3 regions of the Priestia sp. 179-F W1.4 NHS genome follow, and region 1 is predicted to be linked to each of the others. Evidence: riboswitches for the same ligand, from Rfam matches in the RefSeq annotation. Region 1 holds a riboswitch; each other region holds the start of a gene.
The links. A riboswitch is a leader RNA that binds a small molecule or an ion and turns the genes downstream of it on or off. The one in region 1 is predicted to bind lysine.

Region 1 (6,699 bases):
TATAGGTGCTGAATAAAAAAATGAAAGAATAAAACCACTATAATATGTAAATAAAAAGAAATAACCATTATTTTAAGGAGAGCGTATGCAATCTTCATTTGTATTATTTTTTATCATTCTTGGTTTACTATTTGGCAAATGGCGAAGGTATCAAGAATACTACCCTACTTTGCTGTTTTGGGTCACGGGGAATTTGCTTTATGAAGTGCTGCTGTTTCATCACCGCGTATGGGTATTTCACCCTGTTGGTATTGATCATCTTTTTCTACCCGATCACCTAATGGTTTCTCTTGGAATAACCTTAATTATTTATCCGTTTGTTATACCGGTTTTTTTAGGAAGGCTGCCGCTGCATGTAAGCGGCCGGCTGTGGTGGATTCTTTTGTGGGCGCTTTTATTTACTGTGATTGAGTTGATTGCTTATGTTAATCACAGTATCACTCATCATTATGGATGGTCGCTGCTATGTTCTTTTCTCTTCAATATTGTCACGTTCTCACTTTTAGTCATTCATCAGAAGACAGCGCTGGCTGCTTGGATTCTATCTGGAAGCTTCATAGCTTTTTTATTTATCTTCTTTGATATTCCTATGCCTTAACTTTTCATTGACTAGACAGAGGAAAAGGAAATATAATAGGAGTTACATTTAAATATAATTTTCCTCTCTGAGAATAGAGGTGCATGAAATCAAGAGTCACTTATTGGAGACTAATGGAGTCTGTGAAGATAAGTAAAAGGGATTTCGTGCCGAAGTATATAAACATCCATTGTGTTCATATACTGGTTCAGTATTGAATAAATGCTGAGCTGTCACAAACCACTTGGTTTGTGGAGAGCTATTGAAGAGATGTTGATGCCTAGAATGTAATAATACTTTATTATTATGAAACCAAGACGCGTGAACATCACTTCACGGGTCTTTTTTGTGTTTTTCTACTGACCATCAAAGTTATAGTTGAATGATTTAAATGGAGGGATACGGATTATGTACTTACATGGAACGAGTAAAATTAACAGCAGCAATCATTTAGAAATTGGGCAGTGCGATACGGTCGAACTGAAAAAACAATACGGCACTCCCCTATACATCTACGATCAAGAATTAATTGAGACGAAATGCAAGGCCTTCCATTCAGCCTTTCAAAGAAGCGGATTTTCATATCAAATCGCCTATGCAGGGAAAGCGTTTCTTTGTATGGAAATGGCTAGCCTTTTAACGAAGCTTGATATGTCATTAGATGTGGTCTCAGGAGGCGAATTATTTACAGCTCTTGAAGCGGGATATCCAGCTGAACGCATTCATTTTCACGGAAATAACAAAACGATTGAAGAAATTGAAATGGCTCTTGATGCGAATATTGGCTGTTTTGTTGTGGATAACTTTACCGAACTTGAAGTTTTACATGCCTTAGCAGCTGAGCGCAAACAGAAAGCATCTATTCTTCTGCGTGTTACTCCAGGGATTGAAGCCCACACACATGAATATATTATGACCGGACAGGAAGACTCCAAGTTTGGATTTGGTCTTTCCAATGACCAGGCTATGAAAGCGGTAAGTTCTGCATTAGAAAAGCCTTACTACGATCTTTTAGGCATTCATTGTCATATTGGTTCGCAAATTTTTGAAGTAGATGGTTTTTCTCGCGCCATTGATATTTTAACTGATTTCTTATTCAGTATTCGTGATAAAATGGAATTTGAAGTAAAAGTTTTAAACGTAGGTGGTGGTTTTGGTATTCGTTATACCGAAAGCGACTCTCCACTTCCAGTTGAGTATTATGTAGATGCACTGACAGAAAAGCTAAGCCGCACGTTAACTGAACAGAATTATACCCTTCCGGAAGTCTGGATTGAGCCTGGAAGAAGCATCGTAGGAGAAGCAGGTACAACGCTTTATACAATCGGCTCAACGAAGGAGATTCCAGGTGTACGCAAATACGTAGGAATTGATGGCGGTATGACCGATAATATCCGTCCTGCTCTTTACGATGCAAAACATGAAGCTGTCTTGGCTAATAGAGTGACGGATAAAAAAGATGAAACAGTATCAATTGCGGGGAAATGCTGTGAATCAGGAGATATGCTTATTTGGGATATCGATTTACCGCGCGTTAATCAAGGAGATTTACTAGCAGTATCCTCTACAGGTGCCTACAACTATTCAATGGCTAGCAATTACAACCGTATTCCGCGCCCTGCTGTTGTATTTGTGAAAAATGGAGAAGCTCGTCTTGCTGTAGAGCGAGAAACATACGAAGATTTGGTGCGTAAAGATGTAAAGCCAGTCGTTACTACGTATGCAATGAGCAAATGATAGCTGTTCTTGCGTAGTAAAGAAGCTATTGTTGTTTGGAGGAAATCTATATGGTTTTAAGTGTATTTAAAACGTACAGATCATCGCTTATTCTGCTTCTCGCTATTTTAATTGGCGGGATAGCAGGATATGCTATCGGGCCCGATGTGGCAGTCGTAAAGCCCTTTGGTGATTTGTTTCTTAATTTAATGTTCATGATTATCGTTCCCCTTGTCTTTTTTAGTGTGGCTTCGGCGATCGCAAACATGAACGAAATGAAACGTCTTGGTAAAATTATGCTAGGTATCGCCGTTGTGTTTGTCGCCACTGCTGCTGTTTCAGCCGTTCTAGGCTTTTTAGGCGCATCACTTTACAATCCGCTGCACAACGTAGATACTTCTGCCATTAAAGAATTAATGGGTGACAGTGAAAATACAGCTGAAAAAATGACGCTTTTAAATCAGCTTGTTAGTACATTTACTGTACCTGATTTTGTTCAGTTATTTTCGAAAGAGCATATTTTACAATTAATTGTCTTTGCCGTTATCTTCGGTATTGCTACCACGATGGCTGGTGAAAAAGGACAGCCTATGGCGAAATTTCTGACTTCGGGTCAAGAAGTATCGATGAAAGTCGTTAAAATTGTCATGTACTATGCTCCAATTGGTTTAGGGTGCTATTTTGCTACTGTAGTAGGAGAACTTGGACCAAAGATCTTGCAAGGGTATGCTAGAGCATTTATTCTTTATTTATTAATTGCAATCGTTTACTATTTTGGCTTCTTTACGCTATACGCATGGATTGCTGGCGGTAAAGCAGGAATTAAGCTGTTTTGGAAAAATGCAGCTGCTCCTTCTATCACTGCTATTGCTACCTGTTCTTCCGCGGCATCTATTCCAGTCAATTTAGACGCAACAAAGAAAATGGGTGTGCCGCTGGATATTGCTGAAACAGTGATTCCATTAGGAGCAAACACCCATAAAGATGGTTCTGTTATCGGTGGTATTCTAAAAATTGTTTTCTTATTCAGTTTGTTCGGCAAAGATATGACGTCTGCTACGAGTATTTTGAGCATATTAGGCGTAGCCTTTTTAGTTGGAGCCGTAATGGGAGCAATTCCTGGAGGCGGTATGATTGGCGAAATGTTAATCATTACAATTTACGGATTTTCGCCAGAAGTTCTGCCCATCATTGCGGTCATTTCCACAATTATTGACGCCCCTGCTACGCTCTTAAACAGTACGGGAAATACAGTAACAGCGATGCTTGTTACAAGGTTTACAGAAGGAAAAGACTGGATTAATAAAATTATCACCACCGATAAAGTCGCCTAGTAAAAAAGCAAAGGGAACAGTCTTAGTGACTCTCCCTTTGCTTTTTTCGTGTGCAGTAATATCGATAGCCGTGTATAAAGTTTGTAAATACGCACATTCTATAGGTATGTTTCATAACCGGACTGGAGGTGTCGTCTAATGAGTAACGCTGCAGGAGGTTCAAAGAAGAATCAACCGAATGATGCGAATCACGTAAGTGCAGAAACAAAAGCTCATCAAAAACGTCTCACTGAGCAAAACAAACAAGAGCATCAAGCTGAAGAGCGAAAATAAAATGACGTCAAAGAACGTTTGGCACAGGCCCTGCGTTCTTTGACGTCATTTTATTTTGAGAGAGCTTAATGACGACGCTCTTTATAGGTCTATCGTACAACCTCCTTTCAAACTTTTACATATTCTATTAATAGGTTTGTAAAAGGAGGAATGATATGGTGTTTTCTTGGATAGAGATTACAGCTGCAGCCTTTGGGCTTTCAGTTATTTTGATAAGTTTTGCATTTTTGCCCGAACGTACAGGCAAAAATCTTTATATTCCTCATCAGCTAGTAGCAAAATCTATGTTTCTCTATAAAAAGATTATTGGTTTTATAAATCAATTTCGACAGAAACTTTAGTTCATTTCCTTTCTTCGTTTTTATTCGTTGGATAGCTCCCTTTTTTAATCAGCGCATTTACAGTAAATAATTTAATGGTTAAAATAAAGAGTAAAAAAAAAGGATAAGCAGTTTGCAGAAATGGAGTTTCACATGGAAATCAGAGACTTAGAATACTTTATAGAGGTAGCGAATCATAAAAATTTTACAAAGGCAGCGCTGCAAGTTCATTTGTCACAAACGGCTTTAAGTAAAGCCGTCAAAAAAGTAGAAAATGAACTAGGATTTGAGCTTCTTGACCGTTCAACAAGAGAATTAAAGCTAACCGATGCAGGAGAAGTCGTGTATCATCAGGCAACTAAAGCGCTGTCGGTGTTAAAAGACATGCCTCACTTGTTGGGCGATTTAATGAACTTGCAAACAGGGCAAATCAAGATGGGAATCCCTCCGCTCATCGGGACCTTGTTTTTCCCGAAGATTGCAAAAGCATTTAATGAACAATACCCTAAAGTATCTCTAGAGCTTATTGAATTTGGAGCAAAAAAAATTGAAGCCCTTGTGGAAGAGGCTGGTGTAGATATGGGGATTGTTATGCTTCCTCTCACAAGCGGTCATGATGAGCATTTTCACGTATACCCGTTCGTTAAGGAGAGATTCCTTTTATACGCCCATAAAAACCATCCTTTAGCGAAACGTTCTTCCGTCTGGATGAAAGAATTGGAGCATGAAAAATTCATTATGTTCAGTGAAGAATTTACGCTGCACGACCGGTTAATTCAAGATGCTTTAAAATCAGGATTTGTGCCTTCTATCGCATATAAAAGTTCTCAATGGGATTTAATTATTGAATTAACAGCAGCAGAACTAGGTATTGCTATTTTACCCGAATCGCTTTATGCCAAAGTGAAAGATTCCAATATTATTACGGTACCTATTGCAGATCCTGAAATGATGTGGGAACTTGGAATTATTCTGTTAAAAGAACGCTACAGTTCATTCGCTGTAAGAGAGTTGATTAATTTTCTGACAGCAAAACAAATAACAAATAAGTTGGACGCAAATTAAATAGAGGCTGGGAGATAACGAAATCAATCCACAGCTAGAAGCACATACGCCTACACACATGAAATTTACGTTCACTATCACCATGAAAAAATCCGACCGAGGAATCGAGATTCTCCATCAAGAATTTGAATTCATCGGTCGGATTTTCCTTCAACAAAACTACTTTTGTCCCAGCCTCTTTATATGTAACACGAGTTCTATCATTCAACAATCCCTACAATGAATCCATCATAGCCTTTGCTTCCAACGGTTTGTATAGCCGTGGCGCTGATTCGTTTTTCTTGAGCCAGAGCATCCATAAATTGTCGAATTCCCTTTACATTTTCATCTTCACTTTCTGAGTTCACCACATGCCCTTGACGAACAACATTATCACAAATAATCGTACTTCCTCGTTTCGATAATTCTAGAGCCCACTTTAAGTAATTTGGGTTATTCGGCTTGTCAGCATCAATAAAGATAAGATCAAACGGCTCTGTTCCCTTATCCTTTAATACAGCTAATGTATCAAGCCCGGGGCCGACAATGACTTCTACTAAGTGGCTTACTCCCGCTCTTTTTAAATTAGCTCGTGCTACTTCTGCATGCTGAGCGCTTAATTCGAGCGTAATCAGCTGTCCGTCTTTCGGAAGAGCTCTGGCTAGCCAAATCGTGCTGTACCCTCCAAGAGTACCAATTTCCAAAATGCGTTTAGTCCCTTTTAATGAAGCTAACAAATGCAGAAACTTTCCTTGACTAGGCGATACGTCGATGGCAGGTAATCCAGCCTCTTGATTTGCCTTCAATACCTCATCAAGAATAGGGTCAGGTTGTATGAGCTTATCATTCATATAAAGATCCACTTCATTCCAAATTTCATATATAGACATTTCCATACTCCTCCACATAAGTGATAAAAGCTTTATTATTCAAAGATACGAATATGTTTTTCTCATATTCAGCTTGTTGCCATAATCGTTCGTATTATGAATGTGTTCTAGCTCTCTAATAAACTATCCTGCTCGCTCTTAAAAAGAATTGTTATATGTCCATAAAAAAAGACCTTCAGAAAGGTCTTTTTTATCTTTAAATAATCGTAGCTCAATCCGTAAAAAATATCCGGTACCTTTCTACCGGCTATTTTCTAGAAGACATCTTATTATCCGTTATGACTGAACTTAAATACCATCGGTGTACGTTCTGTTTCTATTTTCCAAATCATGTGATGATATCCTTTGCTCCAGTAATCTTTTACTAAGTAATCGGGAATTCCAAATATGTTTTTCCATACTTTCTGAGCATTCTTGTATCCGCTATCCAAACAAATTTTTTTAATTTCTCTGCTTTGAAGCGTAAGCAGCATAATATGTATAAGCAGTGTTCCTACCCCTTTTCTTTGGTACTTTGGATGAACAAAAACTGTGCCGATTTCAAT
Region 2 (6,699 bases), on a different contig from region 1:
AGTAGTGCCTCTGCTAACGGAAGAATTTAAAAAGCTGAAAGTACAGTCTGCGTAAGATTCTCGGACAAAAGTATTTGAGACGAAGTGAAGAACGAACCGTTGATCAAGATTTTTGATTAGTGGTTCGTTTTTTTGTTAGGGTAAACGCAGGGTAGGTCTTTCTAGCAGGTGATTGGAGGGCAAGGCGAAGACTCCTGCTAAAAAAGCGAAGTCTTGCATGGAAATCAACTGCGGTGTCGCAAGCGGTTCAACCCATGTATACTATTTGTTCGTCTTTGGATTCATTTAGTCAGGTCTCAGCCTCATGGGAAACGAAATTTTCTACGCATATTTTTAGGCAAATTGTACAAACTAGAGCGGAGAATAAACAGTATAAATGTAAGCAAAAAGTTAGCAAACCTTATTTGAAGGTGATATACTGTGAGTAGAATTTGGATATTGCATATATTTAGGAGGAATTAAAATGGCTATTGCACATGCTACAGATAAAAACTTTACAGATGAAATTAAATCAGGCCTAGTGCTTGTTGACTTTTGGGCACCATGGTGTGGCCCTTGTAAAATGATTGCTCCAGTTCTTGAAGAAATTGATGGCGAACTTAACGATAAAGTTAAAATCGTAAAAGTAGACGTTGATGAAAATCAAGAAACAGCTGGAAAATTTGGTGTTATGAGTATCCCAACTTTAGTATTATTCAAAGATGGAGAGAAAGTTGATCAAGTAGTTGGTTTCCAACCAAAAGAAGCATTAACAGAATTAATTAATAAACACGCGTAAGTCAAAACCTAGCTCAGGCTAGGTTTTTTTCTTTTTCTCCACTTTTTCTCTTTTGGGAATACTTTTATTTAGCGAATATGCGTTCGTTTGTTTTATACTAGATGTAAGGAACACCGCCATAAATCCAGCTTATGTACATGTATTAAGACAGGAAAGAATGTAGGTTACGCTTCATAAGCGATTGTGTAGATGGACAGAGTAAGAGAAGAGGAAGGAGAAAAGTATGAACGATTATTTAAAAGAAAAGCTGGCTATTTTACCGGATCAGCCCGGCTGTTACTTGATGAAAGATAAATATGGAACGGTCATTTACGTAGGAAAAGCAAAAGTATTAAAAAATCGAGTACGTTCCTACTTTACCGGATCTCATGACGGAAAGACGCTTCGACTTGTAAACGACATTGTCGACTTTGAATATATCGTCACATCTTCTAATTTAGAAGCGCTTATTTTAGAAATGAATTTAATTAAAAAGCATGACCCAAAATACAATATTATGCTTAAAGATGATAAGGGCTATCCGTTTATTAAGATTACAGCTGAAAAACAGCCCCGACTTGTTATTACAAGAAAAATAAAAAAAGATAAAGGGAAATACTTCGGTCCTTATCCTAATGTTCAAGCAGCAAATGAAACCAAGCGGCTTCTTGATCGCATTTATCCGTTAAGAAAGTGCTCCACTATGCCAGATAGGCCTTGTTTGTATTACCATATCGGGCAATGTCTAGCTCCTTGCGTAAAAGAGGTAAAAGAAGAGCAAAACAAACAAATTATTGAAAATATCACGCGGTTTTTAAATGGTGGATATGAGCATGTCAAAACAGAGTTAACTGAAAAAATGTTAAAAGCTTCAGAAGAACTTGACTTTGAACGGGCTAAAGAATACCGAGATCAAATTGCTCATATCGAAGCGACAATGGAAAAGCAAAAAGTAACGTTTAATGATTTTGTTAATCGAGATGTGTTTGGCTATTCTTACGATAAAGGCTGGATGTGTGTTCAAGTTTTCTTTATTCGCCAAGGGAAATTAACTGAGCGGGAAGTTTCTATGTTTCCTTTTTATAAAGAGCCAGAAGAAGATTTCTTAACTTTTATCGGTCAGTTTTATGCCAAAAATATTAAGCCAAAAGAAGTGCTGGTTCCAGCAACGATTGATGCAGAGTTAGCTGAGAAATTAGTAGAAGTAGAGGTTCAGCATCCAAAGCGAGGCAAAAAGAAAGAATTAGTAGAACTTGCGTGTAAAAATGCAAAAATTGCGCTCGGAGAAAAATTCTATTTAATTGAACGAGATGAAGAGCGCACGGTTGGCGCAGTTGAACGGTTAGGAGAAGAGCTTGGAATTGCAGCGCCTTACCGGATTGAAGCATTTGATAACTCAAATATTCAAGGAACAGACCCAGTTTCTGCGATGATTGTTTTTGTTGATGGGAAACCGGAAAAGAAAGAATATCGCAAATATAAAATTAAGACCGTAAAGGGACCAGATGATTACAGTTCCATGAGAGAAGTCGTTCGCAGACGGTATTCCAGAGTGTTAAAAGAAGGCCTTCCGCTTCCGGATTTAATTGTTGTAGATGGAGGCAAAGGGCATTTAGCTGCAGTCCAGGACGTTCTCGAAAATGAATTGGGACTTTTAGTGCCTACAGCAGGTCTTGTTAAAGATGATAAACACAGAACCTCCAACCTGATGATTGGTGAGCCTCCTCAAATCATACCGCTTGAACGCAATAGTCAAGAATTTTATTTGCTTCAGCGAATTCAAGATGAAGTTCACCGCTTTGCAATCACCTTCCACCGTCAAGTGCGCTCTAAGTCCGCTTTTCAGTCAGTTCTAGACGACATTCCGGGAGTGGGAGAAAAGCGTAAGAAAGCTTTGTTAAAGCATTTTGGTTCGGTGAAAAAATTGAAAGAAGCAACGGTTGAAGATATACGAAATTCAGGTGTTCCTCAAAACATTGCTGAAAAAATTTATGAAACATTACAAAAATAGTCTTGAAATAATAGAAAATATTTGATAAGCTATTAACTAATTTCATACGACACTTCATCAAATGAAGTGAAGATAGAGGTGCAAATTTAATCAGTACGCATCAGGAAGGGTATGAGCCCTTATGAACGATGCGGAAAGGGAAATTTGCCGAAGTGAACATTACCTCATAGTAATGATTGCTGGTTCTGCGTTGAATAAACGTAGGATTGTCAAGATGTAGATTCTTGGAGAGCTATCTCACGGCAGTGGACGGTTATGTTTTATAATTTTCGTTCGTTAAGCAATGAGAGCTCATCTCATTGCTTTTTTTATTGTCTGAGTAAAAAAATTCAGCTTCTCATCATCCTGCATATGCAAATTTATTGAAAAGGAATGAACAAAATTATGGCATTAATCGTTCAAAAATTTGGTGGAACATCTGTTGGTTCTGTTGAACGTATTCAACATGTAGCAAACCGTGTTATTCAAGAAGCAGAGCGCGGTAACCAAGTAGTAGTTGTTGTATCGGCAATGGGCAAAACCACAGATGCACTGGTGAAATTAGCAAGTGATATTACGGACAGTCCAAGTAAACGCGAAATGGATATGCTTCTTACAACTGGAGAACAAGTAACGATTTCCCTGTTAACAATGGCTCTTCAATGCAAAGGTCATGAAGCCACTTCGCTAACAGGTTGGCAAGCTGGTATCCAGACGGAAGCAGTTCACAGCAATGCACGAATCCAGCACATTGACACGACTCGTATTCAAAGCCAATTAGATAGAGGTCGAATCGTAGTAGTAGCTGGATTCCAAGGCTGTTCAGAAGATGGAAGCATTACAACATTAGGTCGAGGCGGCTCTGACACGACGGCAGTAGCTCTTGCCGCGGCACTAAAAGCTGCAAAATGTGATATTTATACAGACGTAACAGGAGTGTTTACGACGGATCCGCGCTACGTAGAAGATGCTCGTAAACTTCATTCTATTTCATATGACGAAATGTTAGAATTAGCCAATTTAGGAGCAGGGGTGCTGCATCCGCGCGCTGTTGAGTTTGCAAAAAATTATCAGGTACCGCTAGAAGTGCGTTCAAGCTTAGAAAACGAGAATGGAACGATTGTTGAGGAGGAAGTTTCAATGGAACAAAACTTAGTCGTAAGAGGAATTGCGTTTGAAGATAATATTTCACGGGTGACAATTGAAGGGTTAAACAACGAGTTACAAACTCTTTCTACTATTTTTACAGCATTAGCAAAAGAACAGTTAAATGTGGATATTATTATTCAAAACGTAACGGCTAATAATCGCCTCTCTATCTCATTTTCTATTAAAACTGTAGATGTAGAAGCTGCTCTTGCCGTCTTAAAAGAGTATAAATCTACCTTGGGGTATACGCGTATTGAACATGAAAGCAGTCTGGCTAAAGTATCGATTGTGGGATCTGGCATGATATCTAATCCAGGTGTTGCAGCCGAAATGTTTGAAGTGCTGGCAGGAGAGAAAATTGAAGTGAAGATGGTCAGCACGTCTGAAATTAAAGTATCTACAGTTGTACCGCATGCTGATATGGTAAAAGCTGTTGAGACGCTTCACGTAGCATTTGAATTAGAAGAGCAGCAGGCAGTGCAAGTATAAAGAAAAGAAAAAAGACGTGGTATCTCCACGTCTTTTATATATACGTATTTCTTACTTTTTATAACGCTCCGCACGGGTTTCGGTAGGTAAGATATCTTTTCGGTCCCACTGCACGGAAATCAGCACTTTTCCGTTCTTTTCTTTAGGTGTTAAGTAGGCTTCTGTTAGGCAGTTGTTTTGACGCTGAATCTGTTCAGCCACAAACCCTGACTCAAGATGAAATGAACAAGTTTCCTGCTGAAATCTTTTGCTGACCACATCACCTGATAACTCAAGCTCTAGTGAATATTTATCTTTTTTGGCAAGCGTCAGTGTTCCCCAGGAAGCTGCTTTAAAAAATGCGACGATTTCATCCATTGTATTTAATGGATATTTACGCGCAAGGTGTTTTCCTGCCCAGTATGAGATGGTATTCGTTTCGTCTCCAAGAAGCTCTGGAATTAACACGTCACGCAAAAGGCTGTATCCGAAATATGGAACGTGATCAAGAGCTCTCTCTGTTTCAGCTGCGGCATTAGGTTCTAATGTTTCCATCGTCTCTTCAAGTTCTTGCTGTGATTCTGTTTGTAAATTGCTCATGCTTTCCCCTCTTTCTTTACTACTATTATATACAAATCTAAAAAACCTCTCACGCATTTTTTTAATAAAATGTAAGAGGATCTTTATTATGGTAAAAAGAGTTAGATGTAAAGATAAAAAATCCATAAAATTACTTTTAAAAGGGTACTTTTACCTGTGTAAATGTTTTGTGAACTTGTTTACAATAAAAGTATAAAGTAAACGCTTACTTAACTGTGGCAAGCGATATTATAATAGAAAGAAAAAATCTTTAACATCAATGCAGTAAGCGTTAACAAATATAAAATTTTATAAATTTATATTTTATAGAAGATTTAAACATCTTGCCTTGACGCTCTTAATCGATGGGAGTAAAATTAACCTGTCACATACTTTATTAGGAAATGCAAAGGTTTTCATTTCCTGTATTCACGATTAATCTATTTGTCTAGTGGGAGTAAGAAAGTTCTTCACAAACTATGTTCATTTAACTAAGGGGGGTCTACGCAGATGGCGGCAAACAGAGAGTTTCAATATCGGAGAATCCATTCACTACTTGGAGTAATACCAATCGGGATTTTCTTAACACAGCATTTAGTTGTGAATCATTTCGCGACAAAGGGAGAAGAATCATTTAATCAAGCAGCTCACTTCATGGAGAGCTTACCTTTCCGCTATGCTCTAGAAATTTTCATTATTTTCTTACCAATCGTTTTTCACGCAATATACGGTCTTTACATCGCATTCACTGCTAAAACAAACGTTAACAACTATGGATTTTTCCGTAACTGGATGTTTATCCTTCAGCGTGTTTCAGGTGTAATCACACTTATCTTCATCACATGGCACGTATGGGAAACCAGAATACAAGCTGCGCTTGGAAAAGAAGTAGATTTTCAAATGATGGAACGAATTTTAAGCAACCCAGCAATGTTTGCATTCTACATAGTTGGTGTTGTATCTACGATCTTCCACTTTGCAAACGGTCTATGGTCATTTGGAGTTAGCTGGGGGTTAACTGTAACACCACGTTCTCAAAGAATTTCAACTTATGTGACATTAGCAATCTTCTTAGCACTTACATTCGTAGGTGTTCGTACATTATTCGCATTTGCATAAAATTAAGGTTTTGAAGGAGTGGGGTTCCGATGAGTAACGGAAAAATCATCGTAGTCGGTGGCGGTTTAGCTGGCTTGATGGCAACAATAAAAATTGCTGAGTCTGGCAAGCAAGTAGATTTATTTTCACTAGTTCCGGTAAAAAGATCTCACTCAGTTTGCGCGCAAGGTGGAATCAACGGAGCCGTAAATACGAAAGGTGAAGGAGATTCACCATGGGAACACTTTGATGACACAGTGTATGGCGGAGACTTTTTAGCCAACCAGCCACCTGTAAAAGCAATGTGTGAAGCAGCTCCTGGTATTATTCACTTACTTGACCGTATGGGTGTTATGTTTAACCGTACTCCTGAGGGTTTGTTAGACTTCAGACGATTTGGCGGAACGCAGCATCACCGTACGGCTTTTGCTGGAGCAACAACGGGTCAACAGTTATTGTACGCATTAGATGAGCAGGTTCGTCGCTATGAAGTTGCCGGACTTGTGACAAAGTACGAAGGATGGGAATTCTTAGGTGCTGTTCTTGATGATGAGCGCAGCTGTCGCGGAATTTCTGCACAGAATTTAAAATCAATGGAAATTAAAACGTTCCCAGCTGATGCGGTTATTATGGCTACAGGTGGACCTGGTATTGTCTT
Region 3 (6,699 bases), on a different contig from region 1:
CGGTTTCTTTAGCTAGCAATTTGCAAATAGACGAGAGTTTTTCAAATGTTGCTTTTTCGCCTTCTTGAAGCATCAGAGAATTATTTTTTAAAAATTCAGTTAAATAAGACGAAACGTAGGTAACAATACCATCTTCGTTTAGTCGAATTAATCTTCCGCCTACATGCAGGGTAAACGTTTCAATCACTTTTCCATTTTGACATAAGGCGATGTTAGCAGTGCCTCCACCTACATCAATATTGGCAATCACTTTATTGGTTTCAGCAGAATGTTCGATTGCTCCCGATCCTTTTGCCGCTAACATTCCTTCTAAGTCAGCACCAGCTGTTGCAACAACAAAATTCCCAGCGTGTTCAGCTAGATAGTGAACGATACTCTCTGCATTTTGCTTCCGAGCCGTTTCTCCTGTGATGATCACAGCACCCGCCTCCACTTGATCTAAGGAGATCCCTGCTTTTTTGTACTCTTTTTCTAGTAATAGCGTTAACCTTCGAACATCGATTTCAACCTCGTTTACCATAGGTGTTGTATAGATGGAACTTGCATACGTTACGCGACGATCAATAATTTGACAGCCTGGCAGCGTAAACTGATTTTGTTGATTTGCTATTAACAGTTTGCTTACAATCAGTTTTGTTGTGCTTGTTCCAATATCTAAACCTATGCTCGTGATCCATTTCTGTAGCATACGATCAATCCTTTATCTCGTTTGAATATGTTGACTATCATAAAACAGTTTTTTGAATATTTCACTAACTATGTTATCAAACCTGACACACTTTTGTGTAAACAAAGGTGACAAATGACAAAAAAGACTAAATCTTGGCAGATTTAGTCTTTTTTCTTATGATGAGTGTGATTTAGTTACAATCATTCTTGATGCCGATGGAATTAACAATGAAAGAATGACTAAGCAGGCTATTAGTGACCCTACCATTGAAATACCGTTCATTGAAAAAGAATACCACAGAGCGGACATACCCTTTGGTGCGTACGATCCCCAGAAAATAATACCAGCAATAAAGTGCCAGAAATAACGTGCGAAGCTGCCGATAATAAGGGATAAAACAATTAAAATAAAAGCTTTTGATCTGTTATTGGTAGCTAAATTTGTTTTAATAGATTGTGAAAAAATACCTCCAAAACCTATAAAAGCAAAAGCTACAATATATTCAATAAATGTTTGTAGCGCTGTTAAAATATAAGCTGTTCCTGTCGCTAACTGCAAAAGCCCCCATAATAGACCAGATAGAGCCCCGCCTTTTACTCCCCAGCGAAAGCACATAATAAAAATGGGCACCATGGAGAACGAAATGCTCACAGCCGTCGCAATTTTAATTGAAGGCAAAAGGTCAAGTAGAAGTGCCAATGCTGCAAAAATAGCTATTTCAATTTTAGCCTGTAAAGGTAATGCTTTATTCACGTTTCTCACTCCTGTTTTTGAATCATTCATATCAAACGGTTTACACAGGAGTAAGCAAATAGGTATGCTACTATTCCCACATTCCTACGCTAGCGTTAACTAACAGGTTCAAAGGGTCTGAACATTTCGTTCACTCTCAGCACGGCGGCTCCCCCTGTGGTACGTTTGGATATTTATGTAGTATAAAGACAACGTTTATTATACCATACGTAACAAAATAGATTCGAGAGATTTCAAAGATGTTTCTATTTTCTGAATCTATTTTTTATAATGACAATCGTTTTAGTATTTGTTATACTTCTTTTATGTCAATTGAATATAAAAAACCCTCATCCTAATCGATGAGGTAGAGGTCGCAGTTTTTAATAGTAAAGTAACGGAAATGCAGAGAACATTGAGGATGTTGCTTGAAAGGAAAAATTGCCGAAGTTTAAATCACTTCTCGGTTGATTTAAGCTGGGGCTGTCTCCGAACAGGAACAGAACTGTCACATCATGCGAGTGATGTGAAGAGCTATCTTCACGGAAGGTTGACGCGGTTTTCAGATTTAAAAGCGCGCACATATACTGCGGGCTTTTTTTATGTTATCCCGTCTCTTTCCGTACATTCGAAAGGAGTATTTATCTATGCAAGAGCAGCAAGAATTAAAACGTGGGTTGAAATCTCGCCACTTAACGATGATTTCATTAGGAGGAGCCATCGGAACCGGCTTATTCCTAGCAAGTGGTGGAGCAATTCACACAGCAGGACCTGGGGGAGCGCTTTTAGCTTACGCTATTATTGGCGTAATGGTTTACTTTTTGATGACCAGTCTAGCAGAGCTCGCAGCTTATATGCCTGAAGCTGGTTCATTTAGTACGTATGCGTCTCGTTTTGTAGATCCATCCTTTGGTTTCGCTCTCGGCTGGAACTACTGGTATAACTGGGCTATTACGATTGCAGCTGAATTATCCGCTGGAGCCCTTATTATGAAATTTTGGTTCCCGAACTCTTCTTCTATTTTATGGAGTGCCCTGTTTTTATTAATTATGTTTGGGCTTAACTACCTTTCTGTAAAAGGATTTGGTGAATCTGAATTTTGGTTTTCGTTAATTAAAGTAGTAACGGTTATTATCTTTTTAGTTATTGGTATTATGATGATTTTTGGTATCTTTAACAATGAAGCACCAGGTTTTAAAAACTTCACGCTTGGTGATGGACCGATTCACGGTGGATTCTTCACTGTACTAGGTATCTTTATGGCAGCTGGTTTTTCATTCCAAGGAACAGAGTTGCTTGGAGTTGCAGCTGGAGAAAGTGAAGATCCAGAAAAAACGGTTCCTCGCGCAGTGAAACAAGTCTTCTGGCGCATCTTGTTATTTTATATTTTAGCTATTTTTGTTATCGGGATGCTTATTCCATACACAGCGGATTCGTTAGCAAGTGATGATGTGCGAGTAAGTCCGTTTACTTTAATATTCGAACGAGCAGGTCTAGCGTTTGCTGCATCAGCTATCAATGCCGTTATTTTAACAGCTGTTTTATCTGCTGGTAACTCAGGTATGTATGCTTCTACGCGTATGCTGTGGAACTTAGCGAAAGATGGAAAAGCACCAAGGTTCTTAGCAAAAGTGAATAAACGAGGCGTTCCGGTTAATGCCTTAATCGCAACGGCGCTTGTCGGTACACTTGCATTTGGTGCTTCATTCTTTGGAGACGGTGCGGTATACACATGGTTACTTAACGCTTCTGGTATGTCTGGTTTTATTGCTTGGCTAGGAATCGCGATTAGCCACTATCGTTTTAGAAGAGCATTTGTTGCTCAAGGTCATGATTTGAGTGAACTTCCATATCATGCAAAACTTTTCCCATTTGGCCCTATCTTTGCCTTTATTTTATGTGCCGTTGTTATTTTAGGCCAAAACTATTCGGCGTTTATGGGTGACTCGATTGACTGGTACGGTGTACTTGTTTCTTATATCGGACTGCCTTTATTCTTAATTGTTTGGTTAGGATACAAATGGACGAAAAAGTCGAAGCTTATCCCGTTAAAAGAATGTCAAGTAACAGTGAAAAAATACGAATAAAAAAAGCTCTCTATTCTTTTGAATAGAGAGCTTTTTTTATATGAGCTGATCGGCAAAATGAAGAGATATATAAGCGGGTTGGTTTTTCATAACAAGCATATAACCTTTGAGGGGGCGATTATAGTAATCCACAGCTTCTATATAATAAATACGCTGAATTAACCTGCTTAAATGAGTTACAAAAGATGGAAGTTGGTGATTAGGAATGGTTTGGATGTAGTCTATGATTTCTTGTTTCGTTTGAAGGCCCGAATGGGTACATTCTAACAGATGAAAAAGCGGATCTGCCGCTATAGTAGATAGTTCAGAATTGTGTTTGATTCTATTCAGCTGGATATGCAGTTCTTTTTTGGACCATCTTTTCGGCACAGCTCTTAGATGTTGATACTGAAAATGTGTATTCATGATAGCTAACACCTTTCGTATTAAAATAATAAAACAACTTATTATTTTAATAACCTTTACACATGAAACTAAAACGTTACAATGTGTAAAGGTGTCATACATCTTATAAAATAAGCTGATAAAAAAGCACATCTTGCCACTGATCAAATTTCCAGCCTACTTCTTTAAACTCTCCGCAAAACGTAAAATTAAATTGCTCATGCATTTTGATACTGATATCATTACCTTTTGTAATTCCTGAAATGACAACGTGATGGTCGACTTCTTTAGCCAATTCCAAAATGCGTTTCATAAGCTGTTTTCCAATACCATACCCTTGTTGATTTTTATCAATATAAATCGATAGCTCTACTGTTTGAATGTACGCTTCTTTATCTCGATACGAGGAAAGCGAAGCATAGCCCGCTACTACTCCATCTTTTTCTGCGACAATAAGTGGAAAAAGTTTATTGCTAATATGATTATTAAACCAGCCCCTTCTTTGTTCCACTGTTACAGGCGTTAAGTCAAAAGTAGCAGCACTTGTTTGAACGGACTGATTATAAATTTCAACAAGCATAGGTAAATCTTCTTCTTTAGCATAACGAATGATCATATGTACAAACTCCTTATAGTATAGAATTATCTTTATTTTACTTCTTTTAAGAAACATAATCTACATAAAAAACCGATGTGCGCATGCACATCAGTTATGATTTTGAGCATATTGAAAGGTTTGAAGAACTTGAAGTGTCTCTTTTGTAGAAACGACCGTTGCAAACTCGCCGTGCAGGGAAGACAGTGCGAATGTATGTACATCTTCTGCACACAGCTTTGTTTTTCCATCGTAGGACGTACCATCAAAGCAAGCCGTTGCATCGTTCACAACATACGTCCTATACCCTAGATTTCCAGCCATGCGCGCAGTCGTAGAAACGCAGTGATTAGTAGTTAGTCCTATTAAGATAAGCGTATCATAGCCATTTTCTTTTAAATAGCTATCTAACTCTGTTCCAATGAAGCAGCTGTTCACGTGTTTGCGAACTAAGCATTCGTCTTCTTGTGGACCAAATCCTTCTTTGAACTGAAATCCCTTTGAATTTGGGTGTAAAGGCGAATCTGGATTTTCTGATGCATGCTGCACGTGAATGACAGGATAGTCTTGGCGCCTCCATGCTTGCAGTAGCGTCAGCATATTCTTTTCTGCATCTAAATTGTTTCTTTCTCCCCACTGAGGTGAGTAAAACCCTTCTTGTACATCGATAAGTAGCAACACTGGACGGGAACGTAGCATAAGCATCATCTTCTTTCTTCTTTATTTTAAAATGGAAATAACGTATGTGCATCCATCAGGACCGGCTTTTGAAGAATGAACCGTTTGTTTCGGTAAATGTATCCGATCTCCTGCCTGACATAGAACCGTATCATGTTCAACTGTAAAGTAAATAGATCCTTCAAGTATATGAAGAATTTCATCAGTTGGATGCGTATGAGACGAATGTGTTTGAAAAGCAATATCGTGCTGTACTTCAACGTATCCAGTATACGCTGGAAGCAGCTCTTTAATTACTTCTTCAAACTTTCCGCCAACTCCTTTTTTAATAGAGGCTTTTTTTACGTCCATGCTGCTCACTCCTTTTTAATTTAAATGGACACTGTCCGGTAGTATAGTTATTATCGTCATGTAAAAAATATTGCTTCCACTCTCGGTTTTCCTGATGCCCATACCATCCTAACTCGGGGTGAGCTGATACGTCATCATATGTTTTTAACCGATCGCGGACGACTTTTTGTACGTGCTTCCCTATTTTTGAATCTCCTGTCATACCTTCAAACACCCACCGCGGCTGAAATGTAATCATAAATCCTCTGCTCTTACGGCTTTTACGTAAAGAATGAGCAGGCGTATTACAGACGACAAAAATAGGTTCTCCGTGAAAACAAAATTCCCATAATGCATCTTTCGGGTCTTTTGGAATGTCTTGCGGCCATTTCTTTTGATCAATTTGATGAAGAAACGTCAGCGTATCCCAAAACATCGTTTCGTACTCTTCCATTGAACGTTCTTTATGTTCAGGCTTAAAGAATAACACAAAGGATGTATAGCGACCTATGCTTTTAAATGTATCTATGTATTCTCTAAGTGCCGACGCTGCATGCCTAATATCTTGATAGTTATAAGGAGTAGTCACAAATGAAAAACGCAGTAAATCTTTTTTAAAGCCTTCTACCCCTAATATACAGGGAAATGGATTTTCTTCTGATAATATATCGCTTTGGAAATATTGAAAAGCATCTTTCCCCCAGAACGGGACATGCGTTGACTCTAAAATCTCATTAGCTCGAAAAAGCATTTTTGATGCCATTAAAACCCTCCTTATGGAACTCAACGTTACATGTGTATTAAAAAAAAGAAAGTTTATGAGTATTTTTAACTAAATGCCCCTTCTAAATTATAAAACTCTAATCTATATATATATAAGCTACTATTGGACAAGTTAGAAAGGAGGCTGTGTTTGTGGAGTGGTTTTTGATTGCTATAAAACAAATAATTCTAGGTATTAGTCTCGCAGCACCGGTAGGTCCAATTAATATAGAGATGATTAAAAGAGGTCTGACAAAAGGATTTTGGGCTTCTTGGCTAGTTGGTTTAGGTGGAATGACGGCCGATATCTTATTTATGCTTCTCATTTTAATAGGGTTAACCCCTTTTGTTCAGATGCAGGCTGTTACGGTTGTCCTGTATGCAACGGGTTTTGTCATGCTCACATTTGTTGGCTTTCAAAGTATGAAACAAGCTGTCTCTCCTTCCTTTTCAGTAGATGT

Region 2: linked by a shared signal. The riboswitch ahead of ACH0CI_RS00870 (aspartate kinase) and the one ahead of lysA (diaminopimelate decarboxylase) in region 1 are both predicted to bind lysine.
Region 3: linked by a shared signal. The riboswitch ahead of ACH0CI_RS20700 (amino acid permease) and the one ahead of lysA (diaminopimelate decarboxylase) in region 1 are both predicted to bind lysine.

What each region holds. Positions count from the first base shown of each region.
Region 1 is NZ_JBIQFF010000003.1:511,229-517,927, reverse strand. It holds gene ACH0CI_RS17850 (CBO0543 family protein) at 86-598, shown strand; lysine riboswitch at 665-847, shown strand; gene lysA (diaminopimelate decarboxylase) at 986-2,314, shown strand; gene ACH0CI_RS17840 (dicarboxylate/amino acid:cation symporter) at 2,365-3,627, shown strand; gene ACH0CI_RS17835 (hypothetical protein) at 3,766-3,900, shown strand; gene ACH0CI_RS17830 (hypothetical protein) at 4,056-4,241, shown strand; gene ACH0CI_RS17825 (LysR family transcriptional regulator) at 4,374-5,285, shown strand; gene ACH0CI_RS17820 (O-methyltransferase) at 5,486-6,172, opposite strand; gene ACH0CI_RS17815 (GNAT family N-acetyltransferase) at 6,424-6,699, opposite strand, start outside.
Region 2 is NZ_JBIQFF010000001.1:176,549-183,247, forward strand. It holds gene ACH0CI_RS00855 (electron transfer flavoprotein subunit alpha/FixB family protein) at 1-55, shown strand, start outside; gene trxA (thioredoxin) at 464-778, shown strand; gene uvrC (excinuclease ABC subunit UvrC) at 1,002-2,768, shown strand; lysine riboswitch at 2,834-3,011, shown strand; gene ACH0CI_RS00870 (aspartate kinase) at 3,153-4,385, shown strand; gene ACH0CI_RS00875 (YslB family protein) at 4,437-4,964, opposite strand; gene ACH0CI_RS00880 (succinate dehydrogenase cytochrome b558 subunit) at 5,454-6,062, shown strand; gene sdhA (succinate dehydrogenase flavoprotein subunit) at 6,092-6,699, shown strand, end outside.
Region 3 is NZ_JBIQFF010000005.1:45,363-52,061, forward strand. It holds gene ACH0CI_RS20690 (ethanolamine ammonia-lyase reactivating factor EutA) at 1-688, opposite strand, end outside; gene thiT (energy-coupled thiamine transporter ThiT) at 845-1,423, opposite strand; TPP riboswitch at 1,488-1,588, opposite strand; lysine riboswitch at 1,763-1,947, shown strand; gene ACH0CI_RS20700 (amino acid permease) at 2,050-3,489, shown strand; gene ACH0CI_RS20705 (hypothetical protein) at 3,526-3,894, opposite strand; gene ACH0CI_RS20710 (GNAT family N-acetyltransferase) at 3,998-4,489, opposite strand; gene ACH0CI_RS20715 (cysteine hydrolase family protein) at 4,580-5,167, opposite strand; gene ACH0CI_RS20720 (cupin domain-containing protein) at 5,189-5,497, opposite strand; gene ACH0CI_RS20725 (YqcI/YcgG family protein) at 5,472-6,239, opposite strand; gene ACH0CI_RS20730 (LysE family transporter) at 6,392-6,699, shown strand, end outside.